5 linked regions of the Sulfolobus islandicus Y.N.15.51 genome follow. The protein of the gene in region 3 binds, or shares a complex with, the protein of the main gene of each other region. Links are inferred from orthologs where the notes say so. Each region holds a gene or a part of one and is shown on either strand. Other genes may lie near its edges.

Evidence for each region.
Region 1: YN1551_RS06950 (region 3) and rpl7ae share a complex: the UniProt entries of both Methanocaldococcus jannaschii proteins name them as parts of the 50S ribosomal subunit. The link is inferred for Sulfolobus islandicus Y.N.15.51 from one-to-one orthologs.
Region 2: YN1551_RS06950 (region 3) and rpl18a share a complex: the UniProt entries of both Methanocaldococcus jannaschii proteins name them as parts of the 50S ribosomal subunit. The link is inferred for Sulfolobus islandicus Y.N.15.51 from one-to-one orthologs.
Region 4: YN1551_RS06950 (region 3) and YN1551_RS05090 share a complex: the UniProt entries of both Methanocaldococcus jannaschii proteins name them as parts of the 50S ribosomal subunit. The link is inferred for Sulfolobus islandicus Y.N.15.51 from one-to-one orthologs.
Region 5: YN1551_RS06950 (region 3) and YN1551_RS04535 share a complex: the UniProt entries of both Methanocaldococcus jannaschii proteins name them as parts of the 50S ribosomal subunit. The link is inferred for Sulfolobus islandicus Y.N.15.51 from one-to-one orthologs.

The regions. Positions count from the first base shown.
Region 1 is NC_012623.1:688,725-691,514, reverse strand. What follows is about bases 1-2,764. They hold rpl7ae (50S ribosomal protein L7Ae), read left to right. Parts: upstream 1-1,072; coding sequence 1,073-1,456; downstream 1,457-2,764. Other genes in these bases: lysS (lysine--tRNA ligase), read left to right, coding at 1,716-2,764; YN1551_RS03675 (glutamate--tRNA ligase), read left to right, coding at 1-681. In the rest of the region: more of lysS, read left to right, coding at 2,765-2,790. UniProt on the Methanocaldococcus jannaschii protein: Multifunctional RNA-binding protein that recognizes the K-turn motif in ribosomal RNA, the RNA component of RNase P, box H/ACA, box C/D and box C'/D' sRNAs.
Region 2 is NC_012623.1:939,906-942,705, forward strand. Bases 9-2,782 are described here. They hold rpl18a (50S ribosomal protein L18Ae), read right to left. Parts: upstream 1,639-2,782; coding sequence 1,378-1,638; downstream 9-1,377. Other genes in these bases: ftsY (signal recognition particle-docking protein FtsY), read right to left, coding at 9-823; pfdA (prefoldin subunit alpha), read right to left, coding at 928-1,371; YN1551_RS05125 (translation initiation factor IF-6), read right to left, coding at 1,640-2,311; YN1551_RS05130 (50S ribosomal protein L31e), read right to left, coding at 2,308-2,574; YN1551_RS05135 (50S ribosomal protein L39e), read right to left, coding at 2,578-2,733. In the rest of the region: more of ftsY, read right to left, coding at 1-8; more of YN1551_RS05140, read right to left, coding at 2,783-2,800.
Region 3 is NC_012623.1:1,246,437-1,249,313, forward strand. What follows is about bases 14-2,864. They hold YN1551_RS06950 (50S ribosomal protein L3), read right to left. Parts: upstream 2,042-2,864; coding sequence 986-2,041; downstream 14-985. Other genes in these bases: YN1551_RS06940 (50S ribosomal protein L23), read right to left, coding at 14-174; rpl4p (50S ribosomal protein L4), read right to left, coding at 176-979; YN1551_RS06955 (putative RNA uridine N3 methyltransferase), read right to left, coding at 2,092-2,841; ileS (isoleucine--tRNA ligase), read right to left, coding at 2,838-2,864. Also shown: more of YN1551_RS06940, read right to left, coding at 1-13; more of ileS, read right to left, coding at 2,865-2,877. UniProt on the Methanocaldococcus jannaschii protein: One of the primary rRNA binding proteins, it binds directly near the 3'-end of the 23S rRNA, where it nucleates assembly of the 50S subunit.
Region 4 is NC_012623.1:936,722-939,744, forward strand. The notes cover bases 9-3,005. They hold YN1551_RS05090 (50S ribosomal protein L1), read right to left. Parts: upstream 1,837-3,005; coding sequence 1,180-1,836; downstream 9-1,179. Other genes in these bases: rpl12p (50S ribosomal protein P1), read right to left, coding at 9-120; YN1551_RS05085 (50S ribosomal protein L10), read right to left, coding at 167-1,183; YN1551_RS05095 (50S ribosomal protein L11), read right to left, coding at 1,838-2,350; YN1551_RS05100 (transcription elongation factor Spt5), read right to left, coding at 2,356-2,814; YN1551_RS05105 (protein translocase SEC61 complex subunit gamma), read right to left, coding at 2,819-3,005. In the rest of the region: more of rpl12p, read right to left, coding at 1-8; more of YN1551_RS05105, read right to left, coding at 3,006-3,007. UniProt on the Methanocaldococcus jannaschii protein: Probably involved in E site tRNA release. Binds directly to 23S rRNA. Protein L1 is also a translational repressor protein, it controls the translation of its operon by binding to its mRNA.
Region 5 is NC_012623.1:840,308-842,985, reverse strand. What follows is about bases 17-2,668. They hold YN1551_RS04535 (50S ribosomal protein L24e), read left to right. Parts: upstream 17-1,075; coding sequence 1,076-1,261; downstream 1,262-2,668. Other genes in these bases: infB (translation initiation factor IF-2), read right to left, coding at 1,670-2,668; ndk (nucleoside-diphosphate kinase), read left to right, coding at 1,265-1,681; YN1551_RS04540 (30S ribosomal protein S28e), read right to left, coding at 755-1,006; upp (uracil phosphoribosyltransferase), read right to left, coding at 95-745; gatB (Asp-tRNA(Asn)/Glu-tRNA(Gln) amidotransferase subunit GatB), read right to left, coding at 17-88. Outside these bases: more of gatB, read right to left, coding at 1-16; more of infB, read right to left, coding at 2,669-2,678. UniProt on the Methanocaldococcus jannaschii protein: Binds to the 23S rRNA.

The sequences.
Region 1 (2,790 bases), 560 kb from region 3 along the record:
AAAATAAGAGGAATGCTAGAGAAGGGTGCCAATAGGGATGATCCTAGGCTACCAACTTTGGCTGGACTCAGAAGAAGGGGAATCTTACCAGATACTATTAAAGATGTGATAATTGATGTTGGAGTAAAGGTAACTGATGCTACTATAAGTTTCGAAAACATTGCTGCGATTAATAGGAAAAAATTAGATCCAGTAGCTAAAAGAATAATGTTCATAAAAGATGGGGAAGAGTTTGCCATTGAGCTACCTCAAACGTTGAAAGCTAAGATACCCTTAATTCCTTCTAAACAAGAGGAAGTGGATAGAACTATCATTGTTAATTCTGGTGATAAAATTTTGATAGAATCTATCGATGCAGAGGATGGTAGCGTATTGAGGTTAATGGAGTTGTGTAATGTCAGAGTTGATAAGCGTAATCGTAAGCTTGTTTTTCACAGTAAGACGTTAGATGAGGCTAAGAAAGTCAATGCAAGAATAGTTCAATGGGTAAAATCGGACGAAAAAGTTCCAGTAATAGTAGAAAAAGCGGAAAGAGATGATATAAAAATAATAAATGGTTATGCAGAAAGAATTGTAAAGGATTTGGAGATAGATGAAATTGTGCAATTTTATAGATTTGGATTTGTAAGAGTGGACAAGAAAGACGGTAATATGGTCTCTGTAATCTTTTCACACGATTAATCTCCTCCATGTAATCCAAGGAGATTTTTATTATCGATTTAACGTTATACCTATCATTTAAGTGGCACATGAGAGGAACATAGATAGTGTCATCATTAAGCTATTTATATTTCTATATTAAAATAAGGCATATAATAACTTTATCTTAGTATCTTCTCGACCCAGAGATTAGCCTCAATTAATGAAATTATATACAAATGACGACACTATCGGAACATAGAACAAAAACTCTCAATATAAATATAGAAATTTATATTTATAGACTCCAAAACCTGGATGACACCTATCTCCACCTAAAAGGGCTAAGCTTTTGCTTTATTCTATAGTAAACTTTATTTTTTGCTAATACTTTTAAAGAGTTGCGTGACGAAACTAGAGGAGGATGAACGCGATGTCAAAAGCTAGTTATGTTAAGTTTGAAGTACCGCAAGATCTAGCAGATAAGGTATTGGAGGCAGTAAGAAAAGCTAAGGAAAGTGGAAAAATAAAGAAAGGTACAAATGAGACAACAAAAGCAGTAGAAAGGGGACAAGCTAAATTAGTAGTTATTGCTGAAGATGTACAACCAGAGGAAATAGTTGCACACTTACCATTGCTATGCGATGAGAAAAAGATACCTTATGTGTACGTTTCCTCTAAAAAAGCTTTAGGTGAAGCTTGTGGGTTGCAAGTGGCTACAGCATCTGCTGCTATCTTAGAGCCTGGCGAGGCTAAGGATTTAGTTGACGAAATAGTTAAGAGAGTAAACGAAATTAAAGGTAAAACTTCAAGTTAAATCCAACAATATTTTTTACCAGTAAACTTATTTTGTTTTTAGTCCTATCTAATAATTAGTTATGGGCCCGTAGCTTAGCCAGGTAGAGTGCTGGGCTCCAGATATTAATGCTAGACATTGGGTCTAAAGACCCTTTATGGGGATGAAGTGTATCTGGAGAGGAGAGACCCAGTGGTCGCGGGTTCGAGTCCCGCCGGGCCCATACATCTAAACGAAAAAGAAGACAGACTTTAATTTTTGTCAAGTTATCTAATTGTTGATGAACTGGGACGAAAGGAGAATAAAAATCGTTGAAGAATTAAGAAAAAATGGCATTGAGCCATATCCTCATAAATACGAAATAACACATTTAATCAAAGATATTAAGCTTCTTGCATCATCACAAGGTAACAAATCCCATGAGCCATTTATGTTTAATATATCTACAGCAGGGCGTGTAGCTAATATCAGAAGGCATGGAAAAGCATCATTTGTAGATATATTTGATGAAGGTGAGAAATTACAAATATATATGAGGGTTGATGAGCTTAAAGAGAAATATGACAGATTCTTCACATACGTTGGTAGAGGGGATATAATAGGTGTAAGAGGTGATTTATTTTATACCATGAAGGGAGAATTAAGCCTACTCGTAAAGGATTACCAATTATTATCGAAAGCCCTTATAGAACCTCCAGATTGGTCTAAACTTTCCCCAGAATTTAGATATGCGCATAGATATGTGGATTTCCTCTATAATGATAGTGCTAGGAAGGCTATGGAAATAAGATATATGATCATAAGAGAAATTAGAGAGTTTCTCTATTCTAAAGGCTTTATTGAAGTTGAAACGCCTATTGTTCAACCAGTATATGGTGGGGCATTAGCAAAACCGTTTAAAACACATGTAAATTACTTAAACGAAGATTGGTACTTAAGAATAGCATTAGAATTGTACTTAAAAAGGTATATAATAGGCGGATTTAACAAAGTTTTCGAAATAGGAAAGGTCTTTAGAAACGAAGATATTGATGTAACTCATAACCCTGAGTTTACTCTCTTAGAGCTCTATTGGGCATACGCTGACTACAATGATATAATGAATTTAACTGAAGATCTACTTAAAAGTGTGATCAAAAGGGTTACAAATAGTACTAAGGTAGCATATGGAAAATATGAAATAGACTTTGAAGCTCCCTTCAAGAGAATCAGTATGTATGATTCTTTATCTGAAATTTTAGGCAAGAACGTTGAAAATATGAGTGATGATGAACTTAAGGAGCTAATGAAAAAATATAATCTAATTCCTAGAGGAAACCAGTATGTTAGAGGTCTAATGATAGAGAAATTATTCG
Region 2 (2,800 bases), 310 kb from region 3 along the record:
TAGTCAATATTACTAGATCGAATCCAACATTATTTTCAAAATATTTAGCTTGTTCCAATGCGTCGTTTCCACCTAGAGAGTCTAAAACTAATATTTTCAGATTTGGTCTGGTGATATTAACAACTCTCTTTAGTTCATTTACTAAATCAGTATCTGTGTGCATTCTTCCTGCAGTATCAATTAATACAACATCTATTCCTCTGCTTTTAGCTGCCCTTATTGTGTCATAAGCAACTGAGGCAGGGTCTCCTCCATATTTGCCTTTGATTAAAGGTATCTCCAAGTTTCTTGCATGGATTTCCAATTGTTCTTGTGCTGCAGCTCTAAACGTATCTGAAGCTGAGATAATACACGATAAACCATTTTTTTTAAGTATATATGCAAACTTAGCAATAGTTGTAGTTTTACCTACTCCATTTATTCCGAAAAATATTATTATATAAGGTTTCGTTGATTTCTTTATTTCTTCTAATACATTCATTGGTTTATTTTTTGTTATTATTTCGGTGATGGATTTTTTTAAAGAATCTTTTACTATTCTTTCAAGATCTTCACTTCGCCTTACCTTTTTACCGATTATGTTTTCTTTCAGATCTTCAAGAATTTTCTCGGCAACTTCAAAAGAAACATCACTTTCAAGTAGCTGATATCTTAATTCCTCTATGAAATCCTCAATATCTTTCTCTTTGATTTCTTTGTATCTGAAAACATCAAAAATACTTCCGCCACTCTTCTTCTCCTCTTCTTTACTTTCTTCCTTTACTTCACTGGTTGTTGATTGATTCGTTACGTTATTACTAGTTTGCTGTTGATTACTACCAATACTCTGCGTAGGTATATTTTGTTCGATCTTTTCTGTTTCTTCTTGCTCTCCCTTTAATTTATCTACAAAATTAGAAAAAGCTTTCTTTATTTTATCAAAACAATTTATTCACCTTGTTGTCTCCTAGCGGCAGCTTGCTGTATTTGATTTAGTATGTCAACTATCTGATTGTATGTACTAGCAGCTTTTTGAAGTTCATTATTTAGATTTTGTGCTGCTTTACTTATCTCATCTTTTCTTTTATCAAGAATTTTTATAGCTGAATCTAGATCTACTTCCGCGTAGTAAGATAAACCTAAATGGACAGTTACCTTATCCCCTACTACACCCCCTACTTTGGCTAAAAGATATCCTTTCCTATCTATGAAGACTAACATTTCTTTATTTCCACTCTTTATCGTCTCTATGGCTTGTTTTGCAGAATCTATTGAATTTATTGACTCTAGTAATTCTAATTGAGTTCTCTGTAATGAATCTATGTACCTTTTTAAGTAATCTGCTTGCGCTATTAAATCGTCTAACGTTATACCTCCTTGTCCTTGACTCATGTCTCATCACATTATAATTTTATCAATCTTTGCTAATTCTCTTATCCTTCTATCTGGAATTTCTTCTTCTTTTATTTCACTTATTTGCTCTATCTTTATGTTATATCGTTTTATCTTATTTTTACTACCAAAATACGAATAAATATACTCAATTGCTTGTTTTTCATTCAGTGCTCTAACTATTTTTACAAATTTTCTCTTCTCTGGATAGTGGGACTCTCCAAATAGGGCAGATCCTTTGACAAGGTAAAACTTTATTTCACTCATCTCATTCACCTAATGCTTTTTGAATTCTTAAAATCTCTGGACCCGTAGTTGACGCACCTACTAACGTTCCTTTATCGTTTGCGACTAGTCCACTTCTAATGAAGACGCTTCCAAAATTTACCGTGCCTATATCTATCTTTACGCTGAATAATTTTTCCAGTTCTTTTAGTTCTTTCTCACTTGTATCTACATGTACTAATCCGCCTTTATTTGTTACAACTCCTACAGAACCTACGGTTATCATTTGGGCTATTTTTCCTCTTCTTATCTCTTCAACGCCTAAGGTCTCTTTTATTATCTTTTCTTCAATATCATTAAATTCAGGATAAATTAATGCTGCCTTATTATTTGTGAGTATTGTGTTTCCCAACGCGGTTACTTTTGAATTAAGAACCTCAACTCTGCAGTCCCTAAGATTCTCCTTCAGAAATCTGAACTCATCATCAATTGTGGATTTAGGTAAAAGAATGCCGTTATCATTACCACTTATAAAAATACCTAAAAGAAAACTTCTGGATATCTCCGCTTCTATTAACTCAGTTCCTAATATTTGAACAATATTTTCTTTTGTTTCACTATCTAATCCTCTAGGTACTACTGTATATTTATTATTAGTATAAATATAGACCCCTATATTATCTGTTCCAAAAATTGATAACCTTTGCAGATTCATCTACTTTTAATAGCAAGTCTTACAAGATATATTTTTTCTCCTACCTTACTAACTACTACTCTAACTTTACTAACTACCTTATCATTTCCGTTTTTAGATATTGACTTAGCTAACAGTGGATCTATTACTACCTTATCCGCGTTAAAGTGCCTTGCCACAATTTTTCTTACGAATTTCACTGCCCTCTTACTTCTTCCAGTCCTTTTTCCAGTTTTTATTTTTCTCAGATTAATTACCATTTCAAAATTATCCTTCTCTTTCATTTTTTACACCTTTAGATCATTTCTCCTCCAATTCCTTCTAAAGGGATTATACCTAACTCTTCCACGGGTCTTTAACACTATCCATATTGGTATTGGAGAGTTTGCTTTTAATGCTTTGGCTAATCTAAATTTCTTAGCTACTGGTTTATTTCTACTCATTTCCATCCTCTCTCTCTTATTTGTATTTTGAAATCGCGTCTGTTCTGTTCTGAAATCTGTTCTAGTA
Region 3 (2,877 bases):
GTAACCTTGAGGTGTTATAACTACGTTAACTTTTACCACCTTAACACTAAATAATCTCTCAACAGATTTCTTAATGTCATCCCTTGTATCACTCTTATCTACTATTAATGTAAGTGTATTATAGGACTCAATAAGTTTTAATGCTTTCTCTGTAGCTAAAGCCATTTGAATCATTCTAACTCACCAACCTCTTACTCAATCGCTCATCTAAAATCTTTATGCTAGTTTCAGTATAAATAGTAAGCCTGCCTGAATGTGCACCTGGAGCCAGATGAATAACGCTTACATCTTTAGCGTTAACTACGTCAACTCCAGCTATGTTTCGTGCTGCCTTAACTATTGGAGAATTACTGTCGTGTACTATTATTAGTGGGCCTATTGATTCCTTATATTTTCTACCCCTCATTTTGCCCTTTCCAGCCCTTATCCTAATCCTCTCTTTTACTCTCTTTACATCATCATAAACACCTATCTTCTCTAAAAATTCTTCAACCTCGCTTGCAGTTTTTAAACTAACAATATCATCAGTTACTACTATAGGAAAACTTACTGAATCTTTAAATACATGTCCCCTAGCCTTAACGAAAACTTTGTCTGCTGTAGCGCTTAACGCACTAATTACTGCCAATTGTTTCTCCTTATCGTTCACCTCTTCTACAAGCTTTTTGTCTACCGAAGGCGGAAATGTTAACCTACCACCTACGGTATTAGGTGCTAAGGCAGCTTCTCCAGAGTTTTTAACTCTAGGAACTCTGGCCATACCTAGATTTATTCCAAAACTCTCAGCTGATGTTCTTTTGCCTGCCATAGGATCTCTGCCTTTTGGTTGCAGAGAATGTGTAAACTCTGCTAAAAATACTCTTCTTATTATATCTTTTCTTACCGGAAACGAAAAAATGAAAGGTAACTCTACCTCTTTTACCTTATTTCCATCTTTATCTAAAATCACAGAGTTTTTCTTAACTAGTTCTAAATACATTTACTTTCACCCTTGCTTACTTAAAAGGTTAACATAAGTTATCTTAGGAGCGTTTTCAAAAACATAAGAAGGTCTAACAGCCTCTCTTAAGAATATCGGCCTTTTCTTTGAACCTAATATAGAACCTTCCAACAAAATATACGTGTTCCTAACTATTCCGTACCTTACAAAACCACCTGCGGGATTTATCTCCTTAGGATCATCACCAATTTTTATAATTCTCTTATTATATTCTGTTCTTCTGTGAAAACCTAACTGACCTGGCTGAGGTGTATAGCTAGGTGTCCCTAAAGACGGACCTCTAGTACCTATTTTCCTACTTCCTTTTCTATGCTTATGCCATCTAGGTAATTCTACTACACTGTACCTTTTTATTACACCAGCGAAACCTTTGCCCTTAGTAACTCCTACTACATCTATTAGTTGACCCTCCTTGAAAACGTCTTTAATTGAAATTTCTTTTCCTAAAACGTTTAGTGCATAATCTAGTTGTGCTTTCTTTTCTCCTCCACCTATCTGGATCTCTACTAAATCTGGCACTTTTTTACCTAATGATGGTATCTTCCTAGGTTGTGTAGCTACCAAGAGCCTAAAATAGACTATTCTATCCAGGTTAGATTTGATAAGATCTAACTTACTACCAAACTTTTCCTCAAACTTCTTTTTACTTTCATCATTTTTCAAAAAGGATGAAAGAGAATGAATTCTTCTCGTAATATCTAAGAACTGTAAAGAAGAGGGAGACCAATATTCTGTTATTACGTTTGGTTCGCCTTTACCATCCACTGCATAAGCTCTCAAAGCCAACGGTATAATTGGAGGTACTTCTAGAACTGTAACTGGCATATATATCTCTTTACCATTAGTAGGAGAGTTAGGCCAATCATCAATCATAAAAACATGTGACATGCCAACCTTATATCCCACAAAGCCCAACAATTTTGGATTCGGCGAATTTATTTGTGGCCATGTTCTAGGTGTTGGTAATAACTCAGATGATCTTTTCCTAGGTCTAAGACCAGCTGATCCACGTCTAGGTGAGGCTAACTTTCGATGACCCATTCTTAATCCCCGCTAATTGCTATTTCACCTATCACTCAAGCATTATAAATCTAACTTAACAGAAGGTTTAGAATAGACAGAGAATAAGCCAATGCCTCTTCCGCCCTTATATCTAAAACTCCTTGTTTAATAACAAAGTTATATGACTTATCCAAATATTGTTTACCTAACCTTTGTAATAGATTTCCAGCTGGTGGTCCAATAAGCAAAGTAAGGCCATATTTACTGTACAAGTTGGCCAACTCTTCCTTTGCTTTTAAGGGATTTTTTCCATTCCTACTTGCAATTATAAGATTATCAAAGTTGAGTATCTTGTTAAAGTCTACAAACTCGTTTTTAACTCCGCTATAATAGAAACCACTATAATCGATATAACCAACTTTTAGGGAGTCAGTAATCAGAATGGACTTTGATGATGAATTTATTCTCTTTTTTAAACCGAAATCACCCTTAAAGCCTAATCTTATCTCGCCTTCAACAACTTGTTTAAAAATAAGGTGATATGGTATTGCCAAGGGACTCATTAAACCAACTTTCTTTAAATTACGACTTATAGGAACATATTTTTTAAGATACGGAGGTAAAAGAGCATATTTTGTAACATCTTTAATTATTTTTTCTAATTTAGTAGAATTTACGGAATCTGTTATCCAGTAAATTTTATTGACTCTAAATGTATTTGTGACTCTAAGTATAAATGAAAGTTTTAACGTAATTTCAAGAAGAGAATTTTCAATATCAAATATAGACAAAAAAAGAACAACATTTAAGGGCTTATAGCGTGGAAAAGGAAACATCATGTAGACTTCTTTATCCCTATTATATAAGATTCTCCT
Region 4 (3,023 bases), 310 kb from region 3 along the record:
AGCTTTTAATCTTACCTCATCTACGCTTATTCCAGCTGCAGTTAGTATATTCTTTAGTGTATCTTCATTTATTTCCTTCTTGGCTGAGTGTAATAGGAGACTCGCATATATGTACTCCATTGTTATTCACACTCCACATTTTTGTCTTAGGTTATATAAATTTTTATCATCCAAATAAGGATGCAAGTCCACTTCCAATTTCTTCTTCGCTTGGTCCTTTCTTTTCTTCTTCTTTCTTTTCTTCTTTCTTCTCTTCAGCTGTTGATTGTTGGGTTTGGGTCTGTTGTGCTGAAGGTAATTTTACTCCTAAATCTACTTTTCCACTTATAGCTGTAGCCAATGCATATGCTTTAGCAACAGCTTTAGATATTACTGCTTGGGCTGATTCTGGTGTAAGGTATCCTATCTCAGATGCTAACGTAATCGCATTCTTAAATATCTTGTTTATTGTAAACTTTAATACATCAGGAACTGGATATGCTATCTCTACTGCAAGAGTAAATGCGTTCCTATAAGCTTCAGCTATATTACTCCTATAACCTTCTAAATTAAGTTTTAGATTTTCTGCAGGAATTACTAAACCCTCATGATATGCTACTTTTATTTTTAATTTGACGTACACTGGCATTATTCCAAGTTTCTGTAAAATTGGTAAAGCTTCTGTCGGAATTACATCACCAGGTTTTGCTACTACGGTATCTTTTACTACGTGTACCTTACCATCTTGTACCTTCGTTTGTACCTTTAACTTTCCAAACACACTTAATATTGGTCCAGCAGGCATTCCAGTATCTCCCGCAGGAATTATAACCTCCTCTTCAGCCTTATCCCCTGGCATGGCGTACCTTCTCAGTTTATAATTTTCGAAGAACATGTTAGTTAGGAATGGGTTATCTTTAGTAAATATGAAGACGTTTGGACCAGTTAAATATTGCTCAAGTTTTTCTGTACTTATACCAGCATTTTTAGCAGCTATCTTGAATAAAGTGTTCTTAGTTACCTTTATTATAGCTTTTCCTCTTAATTTCTTCCTAATTTCGTGTAATTTGTCTGCTGGGAAACCTTCGAGGCTTCCAATTAGTATAGTATTACTATTTTTAATAAGCTCAGTTAATTCCTTAACTTCTTCAAGCTTCCAACTGGCAACTTTTTTCTGCTTCAAGGCTAGAGCCAATCTTTTCACCTTAACTCTACTTTTACTACCTTACCCATAGTAGTTTTTACATATATATTCCTTATCTTTTGGGCGTATCCTTTAGATTCTATTACGTTTAGTACTGCCAGTGCATTTTCAGCTAAATCTGCAATTTGTTGGTTCTCAGTGCCTATGAATGCTTGTGTTTGGGGTTGATCTTTAGTCTTAACTAAAGTTGATCTTTTAAATCTCAGTATATACTCTGATATATCTGCAGTATTCGGTAATGGTGTTGGGAATTTTCCTCTGGGACCTAAAGCTGGGCCTAATATTCTACCTACCAAAGCCATCGAATCTGGAGCTATTAGAAACCAATCATTTTGACGAGCTAATTTTTTAATTGCCCTCTTATTTCCTTGTAGTCTTTGTAATTCTTCTTTGGTTAAAATTGTATTAGGTTCAGCTTTCTTTGCGTACTCTAACTGCTGAATAGTTGGGACTACTAAAACTTTCTTTGACTTTTCTGGAGGCTTAGGTAATACCACTATTTCTCTTAGCTTCAGGTCCCCCTTTTTCATATCAACTTCTTTAAATGTAACTATTATCTCTACGCTCTGGACAAAATTTCTCTTGGGGTTGTTTTCGGGAGATAATGCCAGCTTAAGGGAATCTTCAATATTACTTCTATCAACGATTGGCATTTTACTCTTTCACCTCATTCCATTCATTCTCATATTTTGCTAATAAATCATCATATTTACCTTCTTCCACTTCTTTTACTAGTTCTTTAGGGTCTTTATTTTCCACAGTTACTCCAATAGATTTAGCTGTACCTAGCATACTCTTAACTGCAGCCTTTAATGATTTCGTAGTTAACCCCGGCTTTTTCATAATCACGATTTTAATTACTTGTTCCAATGATAAATTACCTATCTTTTTGTGTGCAGGGTCTCCAGATGGTTCGCTAGCTCCAGCTTCTTTTAATAGCAATGCAGTAGTAGTAGGTATTCCAACTTTTATTTCGTATTTCTTAGTATTACTATCAACTTCTATTGTTACTGGAACTGACATGCCTTTAAAACTACTTGTAGCCTCATTTAATTTCTTGACAACCTCCCCGACATTTAGTCCTAACTGCGAAAGTGTTGGTGCTAATGGTGGACCTGGCTTAACATTACCTCCTTCTACCATTATTTTTATAGACTTTGTGGGCATTTACTTCACCTTTTAGACACCTTAATTTGATCTAAAGGAACTGTGACTTGTAATGGAAATGCTGATTCTAAAATATTTAACACTACCTCTCCTTTAGCTTCCTCAACTCTTACCACTTGAGCCTGAGTACCCCTAAAGGGACCAGAAATTACTTCTACTACATCCCCAGGTTTTACGGTTGGACCTATGGTTTTCTTAGATACAATTTTTAGTACCTCATCTCTAGGTAGTAAACCTTGTGCAAGTCCTCTTGCATTCCTTATCCCAGCAATTAATGGTTTAACTATATGCAAACCCTCTGCCTCCAGAACTACATATCCTTTCAAATTGGGTGGAACAATTATTGCATATATTCCTTTAATATTATTAGTTTTTATTCTCTCTTCTAACATTAAAGCTACATTTATTTCTTGCCCTCCAACAACTTTTACAGCATAATAATTTCTCATATTCGGTTTTTCCACAAAATTACACCCCAATTAATGTCAATGCAAGTTGAATTATGTAAGCTAATACACCTACTACGACTAATACTAATAAAGTAACTTTAAGGTTAAGTGAGAAAAAGTTCCTATCCGGTTTCCTAGCTACTGTAATTATTCTATTCCAGTCCTCCCTAAGCCTTCTGAACCAGCTAATTAGCTTATTTGAACTCACAGTAATTTATAATTGG
Region 5 (2,678 bases), 410 kb from region 3 along the record:
AATCCGATGGACATGAACAGAACAGTTTAGTTTTCAACGCGGTTATGTGAACATGAACTTCCAATCCTATTTTTACATCATCATCCACATCTCATCACCCAAATGCTCTATCTCCAGCGTCTCCGAGACCAGGCAAAATATAGCCTTTATTATTAAGTTCAGGGTCAATTGTAACTGTGAAAAGGTAAATAAATGGATATTTAGAGAGAATTTTGTTGGCTCCATATTCTGAAGAAATTATTGACACAATATATATTCTTTTAGGATTGGCTCTCACAACTTCTTCAAGTACTTTTAACATAGTACTTGCTGTTGCAATCATGGGATCTGCAATTATTACGTTATCAACTTTAGCTCTTATATTTGGTATTTTTTTGTAGTATATGTAAACGTCCATATCTTTTGGTACTTCTTTCCCATCGACTTCTACTCTACTTGCCCCTATCACACCTTGTCTCGCTTTAGGAAATGCCTTAAGTAAACCCTCAACTAAGGGTACTGCGGCTCTTAATATGTTTATAATGACTATGTTGTTTAGGTCTGTTATATCTATCCCTTTAGTTCTAGCACCTAATGGCGTTTCAACTTCAACTATTTCGTAATCTAATGTATTTGCTATTTCGTACCCCAGTATTCTCCCTAATCTTACCAGATTTTTCCTAAAGTTAATTTGATCGGTATTTTTATCTCTAAGTTGCGTTAATATATGTAATGTTAAAGGTTTATCGATTACGTATAATGGCATTAGTTTTTGTTACCTCTTAGTTGTTATTTTTCTAGCTTCCCTCTCTGTCTCTCTTAATATTAGAATATCACCTACTCTTACTGGTCCCTTTACGTTTCTGGTAAGTATTCTCCCTTTATCCCTACCCTCTAATACCCTTACTCTTACTTGGGTAACTTCTCCAGTTACACCAGTCCTATCTAAAATTTGGATAACTTCCGCGGGAAATCCAAATTCTTCTATTATAGATGAACTTTGTGATTGCTGGGTTTTTTCACTCATTTTTCCACCAGCTATTACTATGAACAATTCACTTAAATACTTCACCCATATTGTTTATTTGTGGTTTAAATGCCTACTACTAGGCAATGTAGTTTCTGTGGTCACGAAATACCTCCAGGAACTGGATTAATGTATGTAAGGAATGATGGTACAATCTTATGGTTTTGTTCAAGTAAGTGTAGGAAATCAATGTTAAAGTATCATAGAGATCCAAAGAAGTATAAATGGACTACTAGATACATGAAGGTTCGATGAAAAATGGTTATGCAAAGGACATTTGTAATGATAAAGCCGGATGGAGTTAAGAGAGGATTAATAGGGGAAATAATTAGTAGATTTGAGAAAAGAGGATTAAAAATTGTATCTCTTAAAATGGTGAAAATGTCAAGGGACATAGCTGAAAAATTATATGATGAGCACAAAGGAAAAAGTTTCTTTGAAGAACTTGTAAATTATGTGACCTCCGGTCCAGTAGTATGTATGGTGATAGAAGGTGATGATGTAGTACAAGTGATAAGGCGAATGATTGGTAATACGGATCCTAAAGAAGCTCCTCCTGGCACTATAAGAGGGGATTACGCGTTATCTAAGTCAGAAAACGTCATTCATGCGTCTGATTCTATCGAAAAAGCTCAGCGGGAGATGTCGTTATTTTTCGATAAATCAGATCTGTAATCCTAATCCATATAAAGGATCTTCTTTTCTCTTTATTCTTATTATTTCTTTTATTACTTCCCTCATATCATCTGTAATAGAACTTGGATACTTATTGGTCAATATCTCAAGGTCTTCTTTAGGCACGTCTGTGTATAAAATGTCTCCCTCATTTATATGTCTTCCTATCATTACATTGCCTTTAATTGATATTGCAACTTCCATTCCTTTAGTAGCCCTTTCGAGACTCTTCTTATTATCTTGGATTTGTAGTACCTCACCAACTCTCCTTCCATCTTCCTTAATTAAAGGATACTTGGGTCTTATGACACCTCCTATCACTTCAATACCTACTACTACTGGATCACTACGTCTAAATACATAACCCGGTAAGATCTTTATTTTACCTGGTAATATCAAAGTGTCAAATGTACGCCTTTTCTCTGCTTCTCTTATTTCATTTATATGCTTCTTGATATCTTCAATTAATTGATAAATTATTTCGTTATATAATATTTTTACTCCACTAGTATCAATTCCTTGTAACAATTTTACTCTAAAAGCAGCGATAATTCCATATTCCTTTGATCTTTGAGCTACTATACTCGCTTCTATAACGTCTCTTTTCGAAATTGGTCCTATATCTGCTAGCCTTATTGGTATCCCTTCACGCTGTAAAGCGCTAATTAAGGCCTCTAATGTTCCTAAACTATCCGCCTTGAGTACTATTCCATTAATATCACTGTAGAGTCTAACTTCCTTAATTTCCTCTTCTATCTGCTGTTTATATTGCTCAACTTTAGACTCGTCTTCTATCACATAAAGTGGCGATCCAGCTAAGGCTTCCTCTAAATTAGGTGCAGATATCTTCACTCCAGCTGCCGCATATACTTCATCTATCGGCGTTAAATCATATTTGCTTAATTTCATATCTTGTAATGGTCTAGGTACAAATATTCCCCTAACTTTAGTTATAATAATGCCGTTAATACCTCCTAATATTATAGTATCATTTTTC